2 regions of the Streptomyces sp. NBC_00440 genome follow, and region 2 is predicted to be linked to the other one. Evidence: predicted binding sites of a transcription regulator. Region 2 holds the regulator's gene; the other holds the start of a gene.
What was found. Region 2 encodes HspR, which represses chaperone genes until heat shock. Its sites were predicted from a motif close to TTGAGNNNNNNNNNCTCAA; they were not measured.
Positions count from the first base shown of each region.

Region 1: the regulator HspR is predicted to act here: its motif matches at 4,385-4,403, upstream of lon (endopeptidase La).

Region 1 covers NZ_CP107921.1:5,693,187-5,704,013, forward strand. Annotated here, with positions in the region: gene OHB13_RS25650 (multifunctional oxoglutarate decarboxylase/oxoglutarate dehydrogenase thiamine pyrophosphate-binding subunit/dihydrolipoyllysine-residue succinyltransferase subunit) at 1-320, opposite strand, end outside; gene OHB13_RS25655 (HAMP domain-containing sensor histidine kinase) at 590-1,681, opposite strand; gene OHB13_RS25660 (response regulator transcription factor) at 1,765-2,502, opposite strand; gene OHB13_RS25665 (spermidine synthase) at 2,635-3,435, opposite strand; gene OHB13_RS25670 (rhomboid-like protein) at 3,573-4,319, shown strand; gene lon (endopeptidase La) at 4,426-6,828, shown strand; gene OHB13_RS25680 (lysozyme) at 6,956-7,783, opposite strand; gene OHB13_RS25685 (MarR family winged helix-turn-helix transcriptional regulator) at 8,031-8,513, shown strand; gene OHB13_RS25690 (protein phosphatase 2C domain-containing protein) at 8,544-9,326, opposite strand; gene OHB13_RS25695 (sensor histidine kinase) at 9,703-10,827, shown strand, end outside.
Region 2 covers NZ_CP107921.1:4,367,036-4,377,862, reverse strand. Annotated here, with positions in the region: gene OHB13_RS19805 (YbjN domain-containing protein) at 1-125, opposite strand, end outside; gene clpB (ATP-dependent chaperone ClpB) at 417-3,017, opposite strand; gene OHB13_RS19795 (pyridoxamine 5'-phosphate oxidase family protein) at 3,283-3,687, shown strand; gene OHB13_RS19790 ((2Fe-2S)-binding protein) at 3,800-4,129, opposite strand; gene OHB13_RS19785 (helix-turn-helix transcriptional regulator) at 4,478-5,440, shown strand; gene OHB13_RS19780 (helix-turn-helix transcriptional regulator) at 5,669-6,652, shown strand; gene OHB13_RS19775 (heat shock protein transcriptional repressor HspR) at 6,706-7,173, opposite strand; gene dnaJ (molecular chaperone DnaJ) at 7,175-8,365, opposite strand; gene grpE (nucleotide exchange factor GrpE) at 8,437-9,102, opposite strand; gene dnaK (molecular chaperone DnaK) at 9,099-10,827, opposite strand, start outside.

The DNA of each region.
Region 1 (10,827 bases), 1.3 Mb from region 2:
GTGGCGGGCGCGGCCGTGGTGGGAGCAGCCCCCGCGGCTGCGCCACCCTGCGCGGTGGCCGTCCGGCCGCTCACGCCCGACTGGTGGGGAGGATTCGGGCTCACCGGGTCCGCACCCGCGGTGGGAGCACCGGCAGAACCTGGCTTGTAGTCGGCGAAGAAGTCCCACCAGGCACGGTCAACCGAATTCGGGTCCTGGAGGTACTGCTGGTAGATCTCGTCGACGAGCCACTCATTGGGACCAAAAGCGTCAGCAGGACTCTTGTCCTGCCCCTCCTGGTCGGTCGAGATGCTCGAATTACTGGGGGACTGAGACGACACGGCGTTAACCGCCCTCTTCCGCTTCACAAGGTGATGGACAGCGGAAATAAAGGCTACGCCTCCCTGGCCTGGAGGCGCAGGCTGGGCGGTCCAACGTCGTGTAAGTCACACTCGAAAGCTGGTTTCGGGGCTTGAAATGGCGGGAAACAAGCGTGGTTCCGCGTTATGCGGGTATGGCGCATCACGGCTGCCGCCCCTTGGCCGACACCCTCTGACGCGCTTACCCGCGTGTTCGGTACGGAACGCGGGCTTCCGCTGGAGACTTTACGTCAACTTGGTGTTTTGGATACGCCCGGAAGAGTGACGCGTATCCGGCAGCCACGGGACGATTCGGCCACCCCGATCCGCCCGCCGTGCAGATCGACCGCCCAGCGGGCGATGGCCAGACCGAGCCCGGTGCCGCCGTCGCTGCCCGGACCGTGCGGGGACGGGGCGCGGCCCCGGTTGAAGCGCTCGAAGACCCGGTGCCGCTCGGACTCGGGGATCCCCGGGCCCTCGTCCGTGACCTCCAGGTCCAGCGACTCCGGCTGCTGGCCGCGCCGGGCCTGCACGGTGACCCGGCCGTGCGGCGGGGAGTGTTTGACCGCGTTGTCGATCAGGTTTGCGACCACCTGGTGGAGCCGCTCGGCGTCCGCGTGCGCCGTCAGCTCGGGCGGCGAGACATCCAGATGGAGATGGACGTCCGTCCGGGTGTGCTGGCCGCCGGAGCCCGAGGCGCCCGCGCGCTGAGCGGCTGCGAGATTCGCCTCCTTCAGCACGCCCGAGAGGTACGGCCACACCTCGAAACGGGCCGCCTTGAGCGGCACCACCCCGTTGTCGAGGCGGGAGAGGTCGAGCAGCGTCTCGACGAGCCGGCCCAGCCGCTCGGTCTGCTTGAGCGCGGTGCGCATCGTCTCGGGGTCGGCGGCCGACACCCCGTCCACGACGTTCTCCAGCACCGCCCGCAGGGCCGCGATCGGGGTCCGCAGCTCATGGGAGACGTTCGCGACCAGTTCCTTGCGGTGCCGGTCCACCGCCTCCAGGTCCTCGGCCATCCGGTTGATGGTCGTGGCCAGGTCGCCCAGCTCGTCCCTGCGGTCGGCGCCGCTGACCCGCCGGGTGTAGTCACCGTGCGAGATCGACCGGGCGACGGTGTTCATCTCGTCCAGCGGCGAGGTCAGGCTGTGCGCCACGAACTGGGTGATCAGCATCGAGGCGATCACCGAGAACACCGTGATGAACCGCAGCTCCGTCTTGGTGCGCAGCGCCACCAGGAGCAGCCCCGTGGTGATGAAGACCGACACCACCACGAGCGTGCCCAGCTTGGCCTTGATCGAGACCGGGAAGGGGCGCTGCCGGTTCCACGGCCGGGGCCGGGTCAGCAGCCGGCTCAGATCCCGGCCCAGCTCCCGCCCCAGGTCCCGGGGCCGGACACCGCTCCAGGTCCGCCGGCACCGCGGACGGGTCATGGTGCCGGGGTCTCCAGCGCGTACCCGACACCGTGCACCGTACGGATGCGCTCCGCGCCGATCTTCCTGCGGAGTGCCTTGATGTGGCTGTCCACGGTCCGGGTGCCGGACGCGTCGGCCCAGTCCCAGACCTCGGCGAGCAGCTGCTCGCGCGAGAGGACGGCACGCGGGGTGTTCGCCAGGCAGACCAGCAGATCGAACTCGGTGGGCGTCAGATGCACGTCCTCGTTGCGCACCCGCACCCGCCGCTGCGCGTGGTCGATCTCCAGCTCGCCGAGGCGCAGGATGCCGCTGCGCGGTGTCGAGGCGGCAATGGTCGCCCGCTCCACCCGCCGCAGCAGGACATGGACGCGCGCCGCCAGCTCGCGCATCGAGAACGGCTTGGTCATGTAGTCGTCGGCGCCGACACCGAGTCCGACCAGCATGTCGGTCTCGTCGTCGCGTGCCGTCAGCATCAGGACCGGTACCGGCCGCTGCGCCTGGACGCGGCGGCAGACCTCAAGGCCGTCGAAGCCGGGCAGCATCACGTCGAGGACCATCAGGTCCGGCTGCCAGCCCTGGGCCGCGTCCACCGCGGCCGGCCCGTCCGTTGCCGTCTGCACCTGAAAACCCTCGGCCCGCAGCCGTGCGGCGATGGCGTCGACGATTGTCGGGTCGTCCTCGACGACCAGCACCCGGCGCTGGGCGCCCGGGGTGGCCGCGACGCCGTTGTGGGTGGTGTGTGTCTGCTCCATCGCCCGCCCCTGGAAGTGCGCTGTTGATCTGCGTTCTGCTGCGTACGCGGCTGTGTCCCAGCTGCGCTCTTGGACAAGGCGTCCAGATCTCGTCTGCCGGTCAGCAGACTAGATGCCCGGACGCCGTCCCGGCTACGCAGGGCGAACACCGAGATGGACCACGTCGGGAACGCCCCGGGCAACTGGGATCTCTTCGGTCCTTACCCCGATGAATCCGGCATTCCGCAAGGCTTCCTCAAAAGTCGCCGATGGCTGAGCCGACCAGACGGCCAGGATTCCTCCCGGTTTGAGCCGTTCCATACAGGCTGCGAGCCCGTCGGCGGTGTAGAGCCCGCCGTTGTCGTCGGTGACCGTCCACCCCGGTCCGTTGTCGATGTCCAGGCACAAAGCGTCATATGCCGATGAGGATCCGTGCATGTGTGCGACCAGATCGGTGGGCAGGATCACAGTCCGGGGATCGGCGAGCGCTGCGCCGGAGATCCGGGCGAGCGGGCCCTCCAGGTGCCAGTCGATGACGGCCTGCTCGCGCTCGACGACCGTGATCCGGCCCCAGCGGGGGTCCGTCGCGGCGTGTGCGAGTGAGAATCCGACGCCGAGTCCGCCGATGAGTACGGAGGGACGGTCGCGGCCGGGCGGCAGCGCAGCCAGGGCCGCGTCGATCAGCAGCCGCTCCGAGCGGCCGTCCGACGTGTCCATCAGGAAGCAGCCGTTGGCGATGATCTCGAAGTGCTCCCCGCGCTCGCGCAGTACGACCTCGCCGTACGGCCCCTCGCGCCTGTCGAGCGTGCGTACGTCCCCGGTGCCGGTACCGGGGACGGGGACGGGGACGGTCTCGGTGTCGCCGGTGTGCTCGGTGTCGATGGGGGTTCTCCTCCCGGGTCGCCCCCGGACGCCGCGGGGGGTGCGGGGGTTGCTTCGTGTGGTGGATGTCATAGGCGCGGTCGGAGGCTATCCCGGAGAGTGAACGTTGGGGGAAGTGGAGTCGAACGGGAAGACCGACGGCCGACGGGACAGACAGAGTGCACCACACGCAGCGGACACGACGCCCGGCCGGTGGCACCGGCCGTACCTTGCTGCCCCTGCTGCGCCTGCTGCCCACCCCCACCGGAACGCCCTTCACGTTCGCCTACGTCCTGGTGCTGGTCGCCACCTCGCTCTTCGCCGAGCACGCCGACCCGCACACCGTCACCGCCGTACTGCGCGGCTCCAGTACCGACATGGCGCATCTGGCCCGTACCCCGCTGCTCGTCCTGGTGGGCAGCGCCCTGTGGATAGCCGGCGGCCTGCTCTCGGTGTCCTCGGCCGGCTTCCTGCTCGTCCTCACCGCCCTGGAGCGCCGAATAGGCGCGCTGCGCACCGGCGCGGTGTTCCTGGCGGGGCACGTCCTGGCGACGCTGGCCACCGAGATCCCGGTCGGTGTCGCGGTCGCCACGGGCCATCTCCCCGACTCCTCGCTCCACCGTTTGGACTACGGCATCAGCTTCGGACTGATGGCCGGTGTCGGGGCCCTGGCCGGACTGCTCCCGCCGCTGCTGCGCTGGCCCCTCCTGGCGGCCGTCGCCACGGCGCTCGTACAGGCGCTGCTGACCCTCGACGACCCCCTCACCGACTGGGGTCATCCGATCTCGCTCGCCATCGGGGTGGCCTGCTGGCCGCTGGTGCGCCGCTGGGAAGCCGCCAGGACCGGCCGTGCCCCTCAGGCACCCGGGCCGCCCCTATCGCCCGTACCGGCGAACTCAGCCACCGCGACCCCCTCGGCGAGCGCGTCCGCGACCTCTCCCGACAGCTCCGCCGACGCCTCCACGACGGCCTTCTGACCTGGTGGCGGGTCCGATCGCTGAGAGCGAACGGCCGCCCGGGAACACCAGCACCTCTCCTGGCATTGAGTGTGCATAGCTCAACTTCACTGCCTAAGGGGAGATCATGGCTGACACGTCCACACCGCTCACCCTGCCCGTGCTGCCGCTCGACGACGAGGTCGTGCTGCCCGGAATGGTGGTGCCGCTGGACCTTTCCGACGCGGACGTAAGCGCCGCCGTGGAGGCCGCCCAGGCGTCCCCCGCCCGCTCCAGCGGCAACAAGCCGCTGGTCCTGCTCGTTCCCCGGCTCGACGGCAGCTACGCGAGCACCGGTGTCCTCGGCACCGTCGAACAGGTCGGCAGACTCTCCGACGGAGACCCAGGAGCCCTGGTCCGCGGCCGCGGCCGGGTCCGTATCGGGGCCGGCACCACCGGCCCGGGCACCGCGCTCTGGGTCGAGGGCATCCATGTCGACGAGACCGACCCCGAGCCGCTGCCCGGCGCGGTCACCGCGCTGGTCAAGGAGTACAAGGCGCTCGCCACCGACTGGCTGAAGAAGCGCGGGGCCTGGCAGGTCGTCGACCGCGTCCAGCAGATCGAGGGCGTGTCGGCCCTCGCGGACAACTCCGGCTACTCACCGTTCCTCACCCTCGCCCAGAAGACCGAGCTGCTGGAGACCGCCGACCCGGTGGCCCGGCTGAAGCTCGCCGTCCAGTGGCTGGGCGAGCACCTCGCCGAGCAGGACGTCGCCGAGTCCATCGCCAAGGACGTCCAGGAGGGCGTCGACAAGCAGCAGCGCGAGTTCCTGCTCCGCCGCCAGCTGGAGGCCGTCCGCAAGGAGCTCTCCGAGCTCAACGGCGAGGCGGACGACGAGTCCGACGACTACCGGTCCCGCGTCGAGGCCGCCGCCCTCCCCGGGTACGTCAGGGAGGCCGCGCTCAAGGAGGTCGAGAAGCTGGAGCGCTCGTCCGACCAGAGCCCCGAGGGCTCCTGGATCCGGACCTGGCTGGACACCGTCCTCGAACTGCCGTGGAACGAACGCACCGAGGACGAGTACGACATCAGGGGCGCCAAGGCAGTCCTGGACGCGGAGCACTCGGGCCTGGAGGACGTGAAGGAGCGCATCACCGAGTACCTGGCCGTGCGCAAGCGCCGTGCCGACCGCGGCATGGGCATCGTCGGCGGCCGCCGCGGCGGCGCCGTGCTGGCGCTCGTCGGGCCGCCCGGGGTCGGAAAGACCTCGCTCGGCGAGGGAGTGGCGCACGCGATGGGCCGCAAGTTCGTCCGCGTCGCGCTCGGCGGCGTACGGGACGAGGCCGAGATCCGCGGACACCGGCGTACATACGTCGGCGCGCTGCCCGGACGGATCGTGCGGGCGATCAAGGAGGCCGGCTCGATGAACCCGGTCGTCCTGCTCGACGAGATCGACAAGGTCGGCTCGGACTTCCGGGGAGACCCGGCGGCCGCCCTGCTCGAAGTGCTCGACCCGGCCCAGAACCACACCTTCCGGGACCACTACCTGGAGGTCGAGCTCGACCTGTCCGATGTGGTGTTCCTGGCCACCGCGAACGTGCTCGAAGCCATCCCGGAGGCGCTGCTCGACCGGATGGAGCTGGTCAGGCTCGACGGCTACACCGAGGACGAGAAGGTCGTCATCGCCCGCGACCACCTGCTGCCCAGGCAGCTGGAGCGCGCGGGTCTTGAGCCCGGCGAGGTGACGCTCGACGACTCCGCGCTGCGCAAGCTGGCGGGGGAGTACACCCGCGAGGCGGGCGTCCGGAATCTGGAGCGGGCCGTCGCCAGACTGCTGCGGAAGGTCGCCGCCCAGCACGAGCTGGGCGAGCAGGAGCTGCCGCTCACCGTCACCGACGCCGAGCTGCGGCCGCTGATCGGGCGGCCCCACCATGTGCCGGAGTCCGCCCAGGACCCGGCGGAGCGCCGTACGGCGGTGCCCGGTGTGGCCACCGGCCTCGCGGTGACCGGCGCGGGCGGCGACGTCCTCTTCGTCGAGGCGTCGCTGGCCGACCCCGAGACCGGCGCGGCGGGGCTGACCCTGACCGGCCAGCTCGGCGACGTCATGAAGGAGTCGGCACAGATCGCGCTCTCCTTCCTGCGCTCGCGCGGTGCCGAACTGGAGCTGCCCGTCGCGGACCTGAAGGAGCGCGGGGTGCACATCCACTTCCCGGCGGGCTCGGTGCCCAAGGACGGCCCGAGCGCGGGCATCACGATGACGACGGCGCTGGCGTCGCTGCTCTCCGGCCGGCAGGTCCGAACGGACGTGGCCATGACCGGCGAGGTGTCGCTGACCGGACGGGTGCTGCCGATCGGCGGTCTGAAGCAGAAGCTGCTGGCCGCGCACCGGGCGGGCATCACGACCGTGGTGATCCCCAAGCGGAACGAGGCCGATCTGGACGATGTGCCCGCCGAGGTGCTCGACACGCTTGAGGTGCACCCGGTGACGGACGTACGCCAGGTCCTGGAGATCGCGCTGTCCCCGGCGGAGGTACGGGTTCCGGCGGCCGCCTGACCGCCCGGTGCCGTACAGGACCTACAGGCACACGCAGGGCCCCCGACGGCACGCCGGGGGCCCTGCGCAGTCCGCGGTGCAGTCCGCGGTGAAGTTCTCCGTGCGGTACGCGGTGCAGTTCGCGGCGTCAGCCGTTGGCGAGTGCCTGCACCCGGTCCAGTGCGCCGTTGAACTTGTCGTGGTCGCCGACCGTCGGTCCGGTCGAGGTGTACTGCCACATCGTCTGGAAGCCCCACCCGGCGGGCAGCGCGCCCGGCGCCGAGTCGTAGCGGGCGATCCAGAGCGGGTTGGTGGCCCCGAAGCTGCTGTTGTTCCCCGTGCACTGCGTCCACCAGCTGGTCGCGGTGTAGATGACCGCGTCACGCCCGGTGAGCGACTTGTAGGTGTTGGCGAAGTCGTGGATCCAGGCGACCATCGATGCCGCGCTCAGGCCGTAGCAGGCGTCACCGTACGGATTCCACTCGATGTCCAGCACACCGGGCAGGGTCTTGCCGTCGCGGGACCAGCCGCCGCCGTGGCTGACGAAGTAGTTCGCCTGGTTCGCACCGCTGGAGTCGTTCGGGGTCGCGAAGTGGTACGCGCCGCGGATCATCCCGACGTTGTACGAGCCGTTGTACTGCTGGGTGAAGGAGGGGTTCGTGTAGTAGTTGCCCTCGGTGGCCTTGGTGTAGGCCCACCGCACGCCGCTGCCCCACAGCGTCGCCCAGTTGACGTTGCCCTGGTAGCCGGAGACGTCGACGCCTTCGGTCTGGACCGCCGAGGGGGTGTTGCGAGGGCTGCCGCCCTGGCCGTCGTGCGCGATGACACCCATCCCCATGGTGGCCGTGCCGCGCGCGGGGGTGTCGGCCGCGGAGGCCGCGCCGGGCAGGGCCAGCAGGGAGGTGAGAAAGGCGAGAAGGATCCCGACTGCGGCGGTGCGTCCGCGTCGGGCCGTTCCGGATCTGAGCACGGGCATGTGCGTGCCTCCGAAAGGCTCGGTGGGGGGAGCTGGGCGTACTCCGTCGTCGGAGTACGCCGTCATCACCGACATGGTGTGGTGTGGACATGTCAGCAATGACGACGCTACGCACGTAGACCCGTACGGCGGAAGGGGGCCTGGGTGCTGCCGTTGGTCTACTCCTGCGAAATACTGGCCCAGCTGCGGCGATGGCAGACGCTGAAAGAAACTTTCAGGATCGGGAAAGCTCGTAAGGGGTGCTGACGTGCACGACAGCGGTACTGGAAGTGAACTCCCCGTCCCGCCCGAAAGTGGTGTGGACCATGAATTCCTCGCGCTGGAACGTGAGTTGGCCGTCTTCCTGCGCCGCGCGCGGGCCTCGTCCGGCGAGATGTCGCGCGCCGTCCACCCCGATCTGGAGGCCGCCGCCTACGGGCTGCTGGTCTGTCTCGACGAGTGGGGCGGGCAGCGGGCCACCGACCTGGCCGCCTACATCGGAGTCGGCCGGGCGACCATAAGCCGTCAACTGCGCTCCCTCGAAGTCCTCGGACTGGTCACCCGTGAGCAGGACCCCGGCGACGGGCGCGCCTTCCTGGTGCAGCTCACCGTCGAGGGGCGCGAACGGATGCGCCGGGTGCGGGACGCGCGCCGGGCCGAGTACGTACGCAGGCTGGACGGCTGGGACCGGGCCGAGGTCGCGGAACTGGCCCGTCTGCTGCACCACTTGAACGCCCGGTCGGAGGACTGAGCCGAGGAACAGGGGGCCGGCGCCGGCCCCCTACAGCTCCACCAGCACGGCCGACGCATCGTCGTGCGTCTTACTGTTCCGCAGGAACGCACGGTCGGTGTCCGCGTCCTCCAGCGCCCGGACCCGCCCGATCAGCGCCTGCGGACCCTCCTTGCGCAGCACCGCCAGGCACTCCGCCCAGTCGCCCTCGCGGAAGACCTCCACCCAGCGGCTCGCGCCGTCGCTGAGCGCGGCCAGCGCCCGTACCTCCGCCAGGGGCGTGCGCCCGGTCACCGCGCGCGCCGCCACCGCCGGATCGGCGGCCGCGGTGAAGAACCCGCCCTCCTGGTTCCGTGCCGCGTCGGCCGTCGCCTCGGTCGCCAGCACCTCGCGCGGCAGCCGGTCCAGGCGGTCGTCCAGTACCGCCCGTACCGCCCCCGAGGCGTCCTCGACCAGCAGGGCCGAGTCGGAAAGCACCAGGTGTTCGACGGTCTCGGCGGACCAGCGCGCCATGACAACGGTTGCCTGCGGGGTACGCACGTGAGAAAGGTCACAGATTGAGCCGTGCGCTTCAGCGGTAAGGCGAATCGCCTCCGCGAGCACCTCACGCAGGCTCATATCCCGGCGCGAACCGGACAGTTCGACCAGAGAGCCGCCGAGTCGCGTGGTGAACCACGGCACGCCGTGCACACATCCGTCGTTCCCCGCGGGCGGAGTCACGCCGTCGAGCAGTACGAGCAGTCCACCCCCTCCCGAGGCAGGCAGGACGGCACCGGTCCAGTCCTCGTTGGGGCGTTCGGGGGTGCCGGGGGTGGAGGCGAGTTCGATCCGCATACCGGTCAGTCTGCCCGATGCCTTCACGGGGGGCGCACAGGCACGGGCGAAAGGTACGGACCGCCGTGCGGGCCGGGGAACTTGGCACGGAATGTACGACTCCGTAACTCTGTCGGCCCGCTGCGGGCGCGCATCCTGCCAAAGCCGGTCCGGAAGTTCCAACCGGCGCCCCGTGCGCGCCCCGCGTGCGCGGGTCGCAGAGTTGTTCGCCAACTTGCTGTTGATGTTCACTCGTTCAGGTGGCTGACCTGGTGATGCACACTCCCCTCCCAAAACCACTGGAATGGTCAGAAGCCGTACCAGAGGTGGGAGTGCATCCTCGTGATCAGTCATCATCTCGGCGTCATGCGTGGACGAGTCAAGATTGTGAGCACCGGTGCAGAACAAGCGGCTTCGGGGCAACAGAGGCGTGCCACCCGAGCGCACCACCCGGGTACGCAGGCGCCTGGTCGCCGGTGTGGCCGTCGTCGGCCTCGCCGTGCTCGCGGCCAGTGCCCCTTCGGTCTACAGCGCGTCGGCCGAACTGACCGACGCCCAGCGGCTGGTCACCCTCTCCGACCTGGACCAGCAGACCGTCTCGCTGGCGCACGACCTCGCGGACGAGCGGGACGACGTCACGGTCTACATCGCGGGCGGACGCGCCAAGAAGGACAAACTGGCAGCCGACCGGGCCACCCGTGTCGACAGCGACATCGAGGAGATCGGCGCCTCCGCACCGGCCGATCTCCGGCATGACCTCGCCACCCTGCCCTCCGTCCGCAGGACGGCCCTGACCGACAAGAGCAGCGCGCTCGAAGCCAACAAGGCGTACTCCGACCTGATCGAGAAGGTCCAGGAGACCTCGGGCCAACTCGCCGACCGCACACCGCCCGAGGACGCGGCCGCCACCCGCGCAGCGGCCGACCTCGGCCACGCGGTCGGGGAGGCCTCGCAGACCCGCGGGCTGCTGCTCGGCGCGCTGGCCGTCCCGCGCCCCGTCACGACCTCCGTGTACGACCCGGTGACCGGCACCTACGTGCAGAAGTCGGCTGACACCGGCGGCGCGGACGGCCGCACCCGGGACGCGCTGAGCGCGGCGGCCCAGCAGGCCAGGGTCCGCGAACTCGCCGCCCTCGCCGACTTCGACCAGGCCGCGGACCCCGCCGACCAGGAGTCGCTCGCCTCCACGGTCTCCGGCCCGGAGGTCAGCACCGCCGAGGGCTATCTCTCACGCCTGGCCGACCAGCCCACGCTCTCCGCGGCCGACCTCAAGACCAACCCGGCCAAGGCGGGCGCCGCGCTCGCGGCGCGCACCGACCAGATGCGCGGCGTCGAGGCCTCGCTCGCCACCCGGCAGGCCAAACGGATCGCCGCGCTCCGCGACGACGCCGTGACCGCCCTCGAACTGCGGATCGCCCTCGCCGGATTCCTGCTGCTCCTCACCATCGGGGTCGGCGCCGCCGTCGCCCGTACGCTCACCCGCCCGCTCGCGGTGCTCCGGATCGGCGCCGCGCGCCTGGCC
Region 2 (10,827 bases):
AGCTCCATCTGCTCAAGGAGCTGCTTGACCAGATCCTGGTCGGGAACGACGGGGCCCGCCGGTCCTGAATCCTGCGGATCGGGCTGGCCCCCGAAGTTCGGAATGGAGGACGGGTCGATGGTCATCTTTGAATTGCCCTTCGTACGAGTTCCGCCATCCTCTCCCATAGCGGGCGGGGCGTGGCAAGCCCCGCCGGGTCTTATCCGCCAGGGGCGGACAGGTTTGCCCGATCTTGGGTGTCCGGCCGCGCCGTACGGCCGGTGGTGGCGGTTCGTGTCCGCGAACGGGAACGGGTAACAGGAACGGGTAACAGGAACGGGTAACAGGAACGGGTAACAGGAACGGGTAACAGGAACGGGCCCGTCACCCCCGGGGGACCCCGGAGGGGTGACGGGCCCGTCACCCAGCCGTTCGCCCTACTCCGCACGCCCCACGATCAGCCCGTCGCCGACCCGGTCGACCCGGACCGTGTCGCCGTCGGTGACCTCGCCCGCGAGGATCTCCTTCGCGAGCCGGTCGCCGATCGCCGTCTGGATCAGCCGGCGCAGCGGCCGGGCGCCGTACGCCGGGTCGTTGCCCTCTTCGGCCAGCCAGGCCAGCGCGCCGGGGGTGACGTCCAGGGTCAGCCGCCGGTCGGCGAGGCGCGCGGCCAGGCGGTCGATCTGGAGGCCCGCGATGTGCGCCAGCTCGTCCCCCGACAGCGCCGAGAAGACCACCAGGTCGTCGAGGCGGTTGAGGAACTCGGGCTTGAAGGAGGCCCGTACGACGTCGAGGACCTGCTTCTTCTTCTCCTCGGGCTTGGTCAGCGGGTCGACCAGATACTGGCTGCCCAGGTTCGAGGTCAGGATCAGGATGGTGTTGCGGAAGTCCACCGTGCGGCCCTGACCGTCGGTGAGGCGTCCGTCGTCCAGGACCTGGAGCAGCACGTCGAAGACCTCGGGGTGAGCCTTCTCCACCTCGTCGAGCAGCACCACGCTGTACGGGCGCCGGCGCACCGCCTCGGTGAGCTGGCCGCCCTCCTCGTACCCCACATAGCCGGGTGGCGCGCCGACCAGACGGGCCACCGAGTGCTTCTCGCCGTACTCGCTCATGTCGATGCGGACCATGGCCCGCTCGTCGTCGAAGAGGAAGTCGGCGAGCGCCTTGGCCAGCTCGGTCTTGCCGACGCCGGTCGGGCCCAGGAAGAGGAACGAGCCGGTGGGCCGGTCGGGGTCGGCGATGCCTGCGCGGGTGCGGCGTACGGCGTCGGAGACGGCAGCGACGGCTTCGGTCTGGCCGATCAGGCGCCGGCCCAGCTCGTCCTCCATGCGCAGCAGCTTCTGCGTCTCGCCCTCCAGAAGACGGCCCGCCGGGATACCGGTCCAGGAGCCGACCACATCGGCGATGTCGTCGGAGCCGACCTCCTCCTTGACCATGGTGCTCTTCGTGTCGGCGGTCTTGGCGGCCTCCTCCTCGGCCGCGGTGGCCTCCTCCAGCTCCTGCTCCAGGCCGGGGATCTCCCCGTAGAGCAGCTTGGACGCGGTGTCGAAGTCACCGTCGCGCTGGGCACGCTCGGCCTGGCCGCGGAGCCCGTCGATGCGCTCCTTCAGCTCACCGACGCGGTTGAGGCCCTCCTTCTCCTTCTCCCAGCGTGCGGTGAGTCCGCGCAGCTCCTCCTCGCGGTCGGCGAGGTCGCGGCGCAGCTTCTCCAGGCGCTGCTTGGACGCGGCGTCGGACTCGTTCTTGAGGGCCAGCTCCTCCATCCGCAGCCGGTCGACGGAGCGCTGGAGCTCGTCGATCTCGACGGGGGACGAGTCGATCTCCATCCGCAGCCGGGACGCGGCCTCGTCCACCAGGTCGATGGCCTTGTCGGGCAGGAAGCGGGACGTGATGTAGCGGTCGGAGAGGGTCGCGGCGGCGACCAGGGCCGCGTCCGCGATCTGGACCTTGTGATGGGCCTCGTACCGGCCCTTGAGCCCGCGCAGGATCGCGATGGTGTCCTCGACCGACGGCTCGGCGACCAGCACCTGCTGGAAGCGCCGCTCCAGGGCGGCGTCCTTCTCGATGCGCTCCCGGTACTCGTCCAGGGTCGTCGCGCCGACCATGCGCAGCTCGCCGCGGGCCAGCATCGGCTTGAGCATGTTGCCCGCGTCCATCGCGGAGTCGCCGCCCGCGCCCGCGCCGACGACGGTGTGCAGCTCGTCGATGAAGGTGATGACCTGGCCGTCGCTCTCCTTGATCTCGGCCAGGACGGACTTCAGCCGCTCCTCGAACTCGCCGCGGTACTTGGCACCGGCGACCATCGCACCCAGGTCGAGCGAGATCAGCCGCTTGTTCCGGAGGCTCTCCGGCACATCGCCCTTGATGATCCGCTGGGCGAGGCCCTCCACGACGGCCGTCTTGCCGACGCCGGGCTCGCCGATGAGCACCGGGTTGTTCTTGGTGCGCCGGGACAGCACCTGCACCACCCGGCGGATCTCGTGGTCCCGCCCGATGACCGGGTCGAGCTTGCCGTCACGCGCTGCGGCCGTGAAGTCCGTACCGAACTTCTCCAGCGCCTTGTACTGACCCTCGGGGTCGGGTGTGGTCACCCGGCGCCCTCCCCTGCTCGTCTCGAACGCTTCCAGCAGTTCCTTTGCACCGGCGCCCTGCTGCGTCAGCAGCTCGCCGGCGTGGCCGCCCTTGGCGGCGATCCCGATGAGCAGATGCTCGGTCGAGATGTACTCGTCCCCCAGTTCCTTGGCCCGCTTCGAGGCATCTGCGATGACGGCGAGCACCTCGCGGTCCGGCTGCGGGGGTGCGACCGTCGACCCGGTCACGCTGGGCAGCCCGCCGAGCAGCCGCTCGGCCCCGGACCTGATGACCGCCTGGTCCGCCTCGACAGCCGCCAGCAGGTCGACGACGTTCTCGTTGTCCTGCCCCTCCAGCAGGGCGAGCAGCAGATGTACGGGGGTCAGGTCCGGGTTGCCGTCGGACACGGCGCGGCTGTTCGCCGCGGTGATCGCGTCCCGGCTCTTGTTGGTCAGCTCGGCGTCCACGTGTGCGCTCTCCTCCTCGCGGGGCGGGTCCGTCCCTGCAGTGACTCGGTGCGATGCCTGTGTGGTCCGTGTGGCGTGTGTGGCGTGTGTGGCCTGCGTGCCGCGACCCGGCGCAGCGACTCAGCCTGCCTAGACTCAGGCACCGTACATAAAGTTGAGTCTAAGCCACTCAACATACATTTGACAGGGCCGCCACCCCCTGACCGACAGGATCTCTGCCACACCGGGGGCGGCCGGGGTCCGGGGGCCGGATAGGTTCGCGCCCATGGCCATTGACCCACGGAACCCCGATCCGCCCTACCTCAGCTTCTGGCGCGAATTCCATCGCTGCACCTTGACGACCCCGCGCCCGGACGGTTCACCGCATCTGGTGCCGGTCGGCGTGACGTGGGAACCGGAGGCCGGGATCGCCAGGGTCATCGCCAACAAGAAGTCACGGAAGGTCGCCAACATCCTGGCCGCGGGGCCCGAGGGCGCGCGGGTCGCGGTCTGCCAGGTGGCGCCGGGTCGCTGGGCGACGCTGGAGGGGCGCGCGAGGATCCGTACGGAGCCGGACGCAGTCGCCGACGCGGTACGGCGCTACGCGGAGCGCTACGGGCGCACGCCGACCGAGAACCCGGACCGGGTCCTGATCGAGATCACCGTCGAGCGGGCGATGGGCCGCGCCTGACCGGCGGCGGAACCTCACGCGCGCAGCACAGCGGCGCCACCGTGTTCAGGTCACGGTGGCGCCGCTGTGTGGGGGAAGCACCTGAGCGATCTGTTACGCCGGGGGAATCGCGTCAGGCACTGCGGGGGATAGCTGTGGTCGGCTCGACGTCGAACAACTGGTGGTCACGCCGGTCGAGGTTCACGAACACCATGCCGTAGCGAACGGCACAGCGAACAGGCTGTGGGGCGCCCCGGGGCTTGCGCAGGCACCGGTAGGCGCGGACGTCACCATCGTCACCGTCGTCCTCGCGTACGACGAGGATCGGCTCACCGAACAGGGTGACCATCAACGAATCACCACGGTGCGGAATCGCCGTGACGAGGTCGATGAAATGCCACCCGGAGCGGTAAGCGACAGCCATCTCGCGCTGGAAGACTCTGTCGTCCGGTGGGACGGTCATGCGCTTACCGATGCCGAAGTGCTGCCCCAGCCGAGGTCGAGCGGGGCGGCCACATGCATGCTGCCCCAGCCGAGATCCCCCGGCGTGGCAGCAGCCTGCGCGCTCCCCCACCCAAGATCTGCAGCACTTACTGCACCAAAAAGCACAGTTGCGGAGAAGACTGCCGCAAGCACCGAGCGAAGCATCTTTTTCTTCATAGTGGGCTTCGTCCTCACTTGATGTGTTCCTCTCCCCCGCGTTCCTAGACGATGGCTCATCCAGGCACGTCAACGCCACAGGGACGATGCATCATGTTCCTGCACATTCATGTTCCTGGGGGGTGGAGAATTGACCACAAGCTACGCAAACATGACACATCCTCACGCCATTACCGAACTTTGCGACGAGGGTGCGCGGCTTTACGCCAGCGCGCTGAGCCTCGGCAAGATCCCGCGCAGTGAGGTGGGCCCCGCCCCGTGTCTACTGGAGTTCGCGCTGCTCCACCCCGACCCCGACGACGCGGGCTGGCTCCGCCCGGTACCGCCGTCGGCCGCGCTCACACAGCGCCTCCACCCGATCGAGCGGGAGATCCAGGACCGTAGACGACGGTCGGTGGAACTGACCGACACTTTCGAGCCGTTCATGACCATCAGCGCGCAGAACCCGCCCCCCACTCACGCCATCACCGTGCTGGAGGGGTTCGGAAGGATCAACGCGGCGCTCGATCTGGCCACCGCGGCGTGCCAGACGGAAGTGCTGACGATCCAGCCGGGGGGCGCCCGCAGCGAGCACGAACTCACTCAGGCCCTGGAGCGCGGCAGGCCCCTGCTCGACCGCGGCGTCAGTATGCGCACGCTGTATCAGCACACGGTCAGGCACAGCCGCGGCACGCTGGCGTACGTGGACCTCGTCGCCGACGGGAAGGTGGAGATCCGCACGCTCGAAGAGCTCATAGAGCGCTTGATGATCTTCGACCACACCGTGGCGTTCATCCCGGCCACCGACGACCGCCAGATCGCACTGGAGCTGCGCCACCCGGGAATGGTCGAGTACCTCGTCAAGGTCTTCGAGCAGTTCTGGAGACGTGGCGTGCCTCTGCAGGAGCAGATCCCGTACCACTCCAACCCCGAGGGGATATCGGGTGTCCGGCTGTCCATCGCCCAGTTGCTCGTCGAGGGGCACGTCGACGAGGCCATCGCCCGCCGGCTCGGTATGAACGTCCGCACCTGTCGCGCGCACATAGCGAAACTCAGCTCGACACTCGGCAGCAACAGCAGGGCCCAACTCGGCTACCTGATCGCGCAGTCCGGCATCCTGGAGCAGGGAAGCTGACCTCCGGCGCAGCGCGAACGGACCGTTCCGCGTCTGGCCACGCCGCCCCGGTGCATCCGTCACAAGCAATGATTTTGGTGTGCCAACGGCGGAACGACCACCCTCAACTTGCTGCTCTGCAGCTTGATGAGGGGGGGGTGCGCGGCCTCTGTCGCCGGGCTACCGTCGAGATCCGGAAGGTTGCCCGCAGTCCTCACCGAGCACCCGGAACTCAGAGACGGAGCAGAAGTGACGGCGCCACAGCACACACATGGCGTGGAGGAGCTGTGCGAGCCCGGCAACCGGATATACGCGGAAGCCCTGAAGCAGCGATGCATCAGGCGCGAGGCCGCAGGTGCGGCCCCGTGCCTCATCGACCTGGGACTCCTGCACCCGGATCCGGACGACATGGAGCGCCTCCTGCCCACGCCTCCCTCGCTGGCTCTCCACGCGCTGCTCCGCGATATCGAGTCGGAGATCCACACGCGCCGTTCGCGCGAGGTGAGGATCGCGGAGACCCTGGAGCGGTTCATCGCACTCGACACCCCGCGTCCACCGGAGGACTCGCCCGGAATCGTGGTGCTGGAAGGCTTCCCGCGCATCAACACCGCGATCGACCGTGCCACCAACGAATGCCGCACGGAAATGATGTGTGTCCAGCCAGGACCGCGCAGCGAGTACGCCCTGAGCACCGCTCTGCCCAGGGATCTCGCGCTGCGCGAACGCGGAGCCCACATGCGCACCCTCTACCAACGGTCCTCGCTGCACAGCCCGGGACTGCGTGACTACCTGAAGCAGATGGGCGATTCCATAGAGATCCGCAGCCTGGACGACATCCCCGAGCGCCTGATCATCGTCGATCGCTCGGTCGCGTTCATCCCCGCCAGCGCGGACCGCACCACCGCCCTGGAACTGCGCCACCCCGCACTGGTCGAATACCTCGCCACCGTCTTCGAACGGTTCTGGCGCCAGGGGATCCCCCTGCACGAACCTGCCCCACCCGTACCGGCCGAGGCAGGGATCTCCGAGCGCCAGTACGCCGTCGCCCGGCTCCTCAGCGAAGGACACCCCGACGAAGCCGTCGCCAAACGGCTCGGGATCAGCGTCCGCACCTGCCGCACCCACATCGCACACCTCTCCACCGTGCTCGGCACCACGAACCGGGTGCAACTGGGCGTCCGCATCGCACAGTCCGGGATGCTCGACAGCCACAACCGCCGTGAACACGCCTGAGGGCCGCCACCCCTCCGGGTAGCGGCCCTCGGACCTCACTCACACGAACTGCCCTACTCCGGCGACCGCTTCGGCTTCGGTCGCCAGACCACCAGTGCGCTGGTCTGCTGCATGTCCTGGTACGGGACCAGGTCGCGCCGGTACGAGGCGTGGACCTGTGCCTCGCGCTGCTGCATGGCCACCGCCGCGCCGTCCACCGCCGCCGAGAGTTCGGCGACCCTGGACTGGAGCGCGGCGACCTGGTGCTCCAGCTCGATGATGCGCTTGATGCCCGCGAGGTTGATGCCCTCGTCCTGGGACAGCTGCTGCACCGTACGGAGCAGTTCGATGTCCTGGGCCGAGTACCGCCGGCCCCGGCCGGCCGTCCGGCCCGGTGAGACCAGGCCGAGACGGTCGTACTGGCGCAGGGTCTGCGGGTGCAGGCCGGAGAGCTGAGCGGCGACCGAGATGACGTACACGGGGGTCTCGTCGGTCAGTTCGTAACCCATGGCAGGGTCACGTCGTCCTCGGCGGCCATTCATCTCAAGCTCCCTTCACGGCCTGGAAAAGCTCCGCGCGCGGGTCCTGCCCCGCGGTCGCTTCGCGGTACGTCTCCAGCGACTCACGTGCCTTGTCGCTGAGATCCGCCGGTACGGCGACCTCGACGGTGACCAGCAGGTCCCCCCGGGTGCCGTCCTTGCGTACGGCACCCTTGCCCCGGGCCCGCATCGTACGGCCGTTGGGCGTACCCGCGGGCAGTTTCAGCGTGACCGGGGGGCCGCCGAGCGTCGGTACCTTGACCTCGCCGCCGAGTGCCGCCTCCGTGAAGGTGACGGGCACGGTGAGCGTGAGGTTGTCGCCCCTGCGGCCGAAGACCGGGTGGGCGTCGACATGGACGATCACATAGAGGTCACCGGCCGGGCCGCCCTGCTCGCCCGGGGTGCCCTTGCCGCGCAGCCTGATCCGCTGGCCGTCGGAGACGCCCGCCGGGATCCTTACCTGCATGGTCCGGGAGGACTTCGCCCGCCCGGAACCCTTGCAGACCTCGCAGGGGTTCTCGGCGATGAGCCCACGGCCCTTGCAGTCCACGCAGGGGTCGGTCAGTGAGAAGCCGCCGCCGCTGCCGCGCGACACCTGGCCGGTGCCGACGCAGGTCGGGCAGACCCGGGGGGTGCCGTTCTTGTCGCCGGTACCCGAACAGGCCTTGCACGGCGCCTGGCTGGACATCCGCAGCGGGACCGTGGCCCCGTCGACCGCCTCGGTGAAGCTGAGCGTCACCTCGGACTCGATGTCCTGGCCGCGGCGCGGCTGGGTGCGGGTGGTACCGGGACCGCCCCGGTTGAACAGCCCGCCGAACACGTCCCCGAGTCCGCCGCCGAAACCGCCCGCGCCGCCCGGCTGCCCCGCTCCCCCGCCCGGGGTGCCTCCGAAGAGGTCCCCCAGGTCGAAGTTGAAGGAGCCGCCGCCGGCGCCGGGCCCTGGCCGGTAGCCGCCGTTGCCGAAGAGAGCACGCGCTTCGTCGTACTCCTTGCGCTTCTTGGGGTCGCCGAGGACGTCGTTCGCCTCGGAGACCTCCTTGAACCGCTCTTCGGCTTTGGCGTCACTCTTGTTGGCGTCCGGGTGCAGCTCGCGGGCGAGCTTCCGGTACGCCTTCTTGATCTCGGCCTCGGTGGCGTCCTTCGGGACGCCGAGAACCTTGTAGTAGTCCTTCTCGACGAAGTCCTTGGTGCTCATCCCCGACGTCCCTCCTTCCGGTCGCTACTGATACTGATGCCAGCCCCTACTGATGTCAGCCTTCACTGATGTCAGCCCTCGTCCGGGCCACCGCTGTCCTCGTCCGGCGCGTCGTCCTTGGACTGCGCGCCCGGCTGGGGCTCGGCCACCGCGACCCGTGCGGGACGGATGGTGCGCTCGCCGAACCGGTACCCCGGCTGCAGGATCGCCACGCACGTGTCCTCGGTGATGTCCGGCGCGTACGAGTGCATCAGGGCCTCGTGGATCGTCGGGTCGAAGGGCTCGCCCTCCTTGCCGAACTGCTGGAGGCCCATCTTCGCCGCGACCGTCTCCAGCGACTCGGCCACCGACTTGAAGCCGCCGACCAGCTCGCCGTGCTCCCGGGCGCGACCGATGTCGTCGAGGGTCGGGAGGAGTTCGGACAGGAGGTTCGCGATGGCGACCTCCTTGACCTGGACCCGGTCCCGCTCCACCCGGCGGCGGTAGTTCTGGTACTCCGCCTGGAGCCGCTGGAGGTCCCCGGTGCGCTCACTGAGCGCGGTACGGACCTGGTCCAGCTGGGCGGTGAGAGCTGTTTCCTGACTGTTCTGACCGCTGCTCTGTGCGTCCCCTGCCGGGGCCGCCGGCTCCGACTCCTTCCCGGAGTCGGGCCCGGCGGCCTTCGACGCGGCGTCTTCGGAGGTCGCGCCGGAGGGGACGTCGGGCTCCTCCTCGAAGCCCGGAGTCTCCTCCGTCATGCGGCGCCTCCCTGACGGCCGTCCTTCTCGTCGTCCACGATCTCGGCGTCGACCACGTCGTCAGGAGCATCGGTGGCCTGCTCCGTACCCTCGGCACCCGGCGCACCGCCTGCGGCAGCGGCGCCCTCGGCGTTCGCGTACATCGCCTGGCCGAGCTTCTGCGAGACCGCGGCGACCTTCTCGGTGGCCGTACGGATCTCGGCGGTGTCCTCACCCTTGAGCTTCTCCTTCAGCTCGGTGAGGGCCTCCTCGACCTCGGTCTTGACGTCGCCCGGGACCTTGTCCTCGTTGTCCTTGAGGAACTTCTCGGTCTGGTAGACGAGCTGCTCGCCCTGGTTGCGCGACTCGGCGGCCTCGCGGCGCTTGTGGTCCTCGTCCGCGTACTGCTCGGCCTCTTCGCGCATCCGGTTGACCTCGTCCTTCGGCAGCGAGGAGCCACCGGTGACGGTCATCTTCTGCTCCTTGCCGGTGCCGAGGTCCTTGGCAGCGACGTGCATGATGCCGTTGGCGTCGATGTCGAAGGCGACCTCGATCTGCGGCACACCGCGCGGGGCCGGCGGCAGACCGGTCAGCTCGAACATCCCGAGCTTCTTGTTGTACGCCGCGATCTCGCGCTCGCCCTGGTAGACCTGGATCTGCACGGACGGCTGGTTGTCCTCGGCCGTCGTGAAGATCTCGGAACGCTTGGTCGGGATCGTGGTGTTGCGCTCGATGAGCTTCGTCATGATCCCTCCCTTGGTCTCGATACCGAGGGACAGCGGCGTCACGTCGAGGAGCAGGACGTCCTTGACCTCGCCCTTGAGGACACCGGCCTGGAGCGAGGCGCCGATCGCGACGACCTCGTCCGGGTTCACACCCTTGTTGGCGTCCTGGCCACCGGTGAGCTCCTTGACGAGCTCCGCGACGGCCGGCATACGGGTCGAGCCACCGACGAGAACGACGTGGTCGATCTCGGAGAGCTGGATGCCCGCGTCCTTGATGACGTTGTGGAAGGGGCTCTTGCAGCGGTCCAGCAGATCGGCGGTGAGCTGCTGGAACTGCGAGCGCGTGAGCTTCTCGTCCAGGTGCAGCGGGCCCTCGGCCGACGCCGTGATGTACGGCAGGTTGATCGTGGTCTCGGTCGAGGACGACAGCTCGATCTTCGCCTTCTCCGCGGCCTCGCGGAGACGCTGGAGAGCCATCTTGTCCTTGGCCAGGTCCACGCCGTGACCGTTGGCGAACTGCTTCACCAGGTAGTCGACGACGCGCTGGTCCCAGTCGTCACCACCGAGGTGGTTGTCACCGTTGGTGGCCTTGACCTCGACCACGCCGTCACCGATCTCCAGGAGCGACACGTCGAAGGTGCCGCCGCCGAGGTCGAAGACGAGGATGGTCTGGTCGTCCTTGTCGAGCCCGTACGCCAGAGCGGCGGCCGTCGGCTCGTTGACGATGCGCAGGACGTTCAGGCCCGCGATCTCGCCGGCCTCCTTCGTCGCCTGGCGCTCGGAGTCGTTGAAGTACGCCGGGACAGTGATCACCGCGTCGGTGACCTTCTCCCCCAGGTACGACTCGGCGTCACGCTTCAGCTTCTGCAGGATGAAGGCGCTCATCTGCTGCGGGTTGAAGCTCTTGCCGTCCAGGTCGATCTTCCAGTCGGTGCCCATGTGGCGCTTGACCGACCGGATGGTCCTGTCGACGTTCGTGACTGCCTGGCGCTTGGCGACCTCGCCGACGAGCACCTCGCCG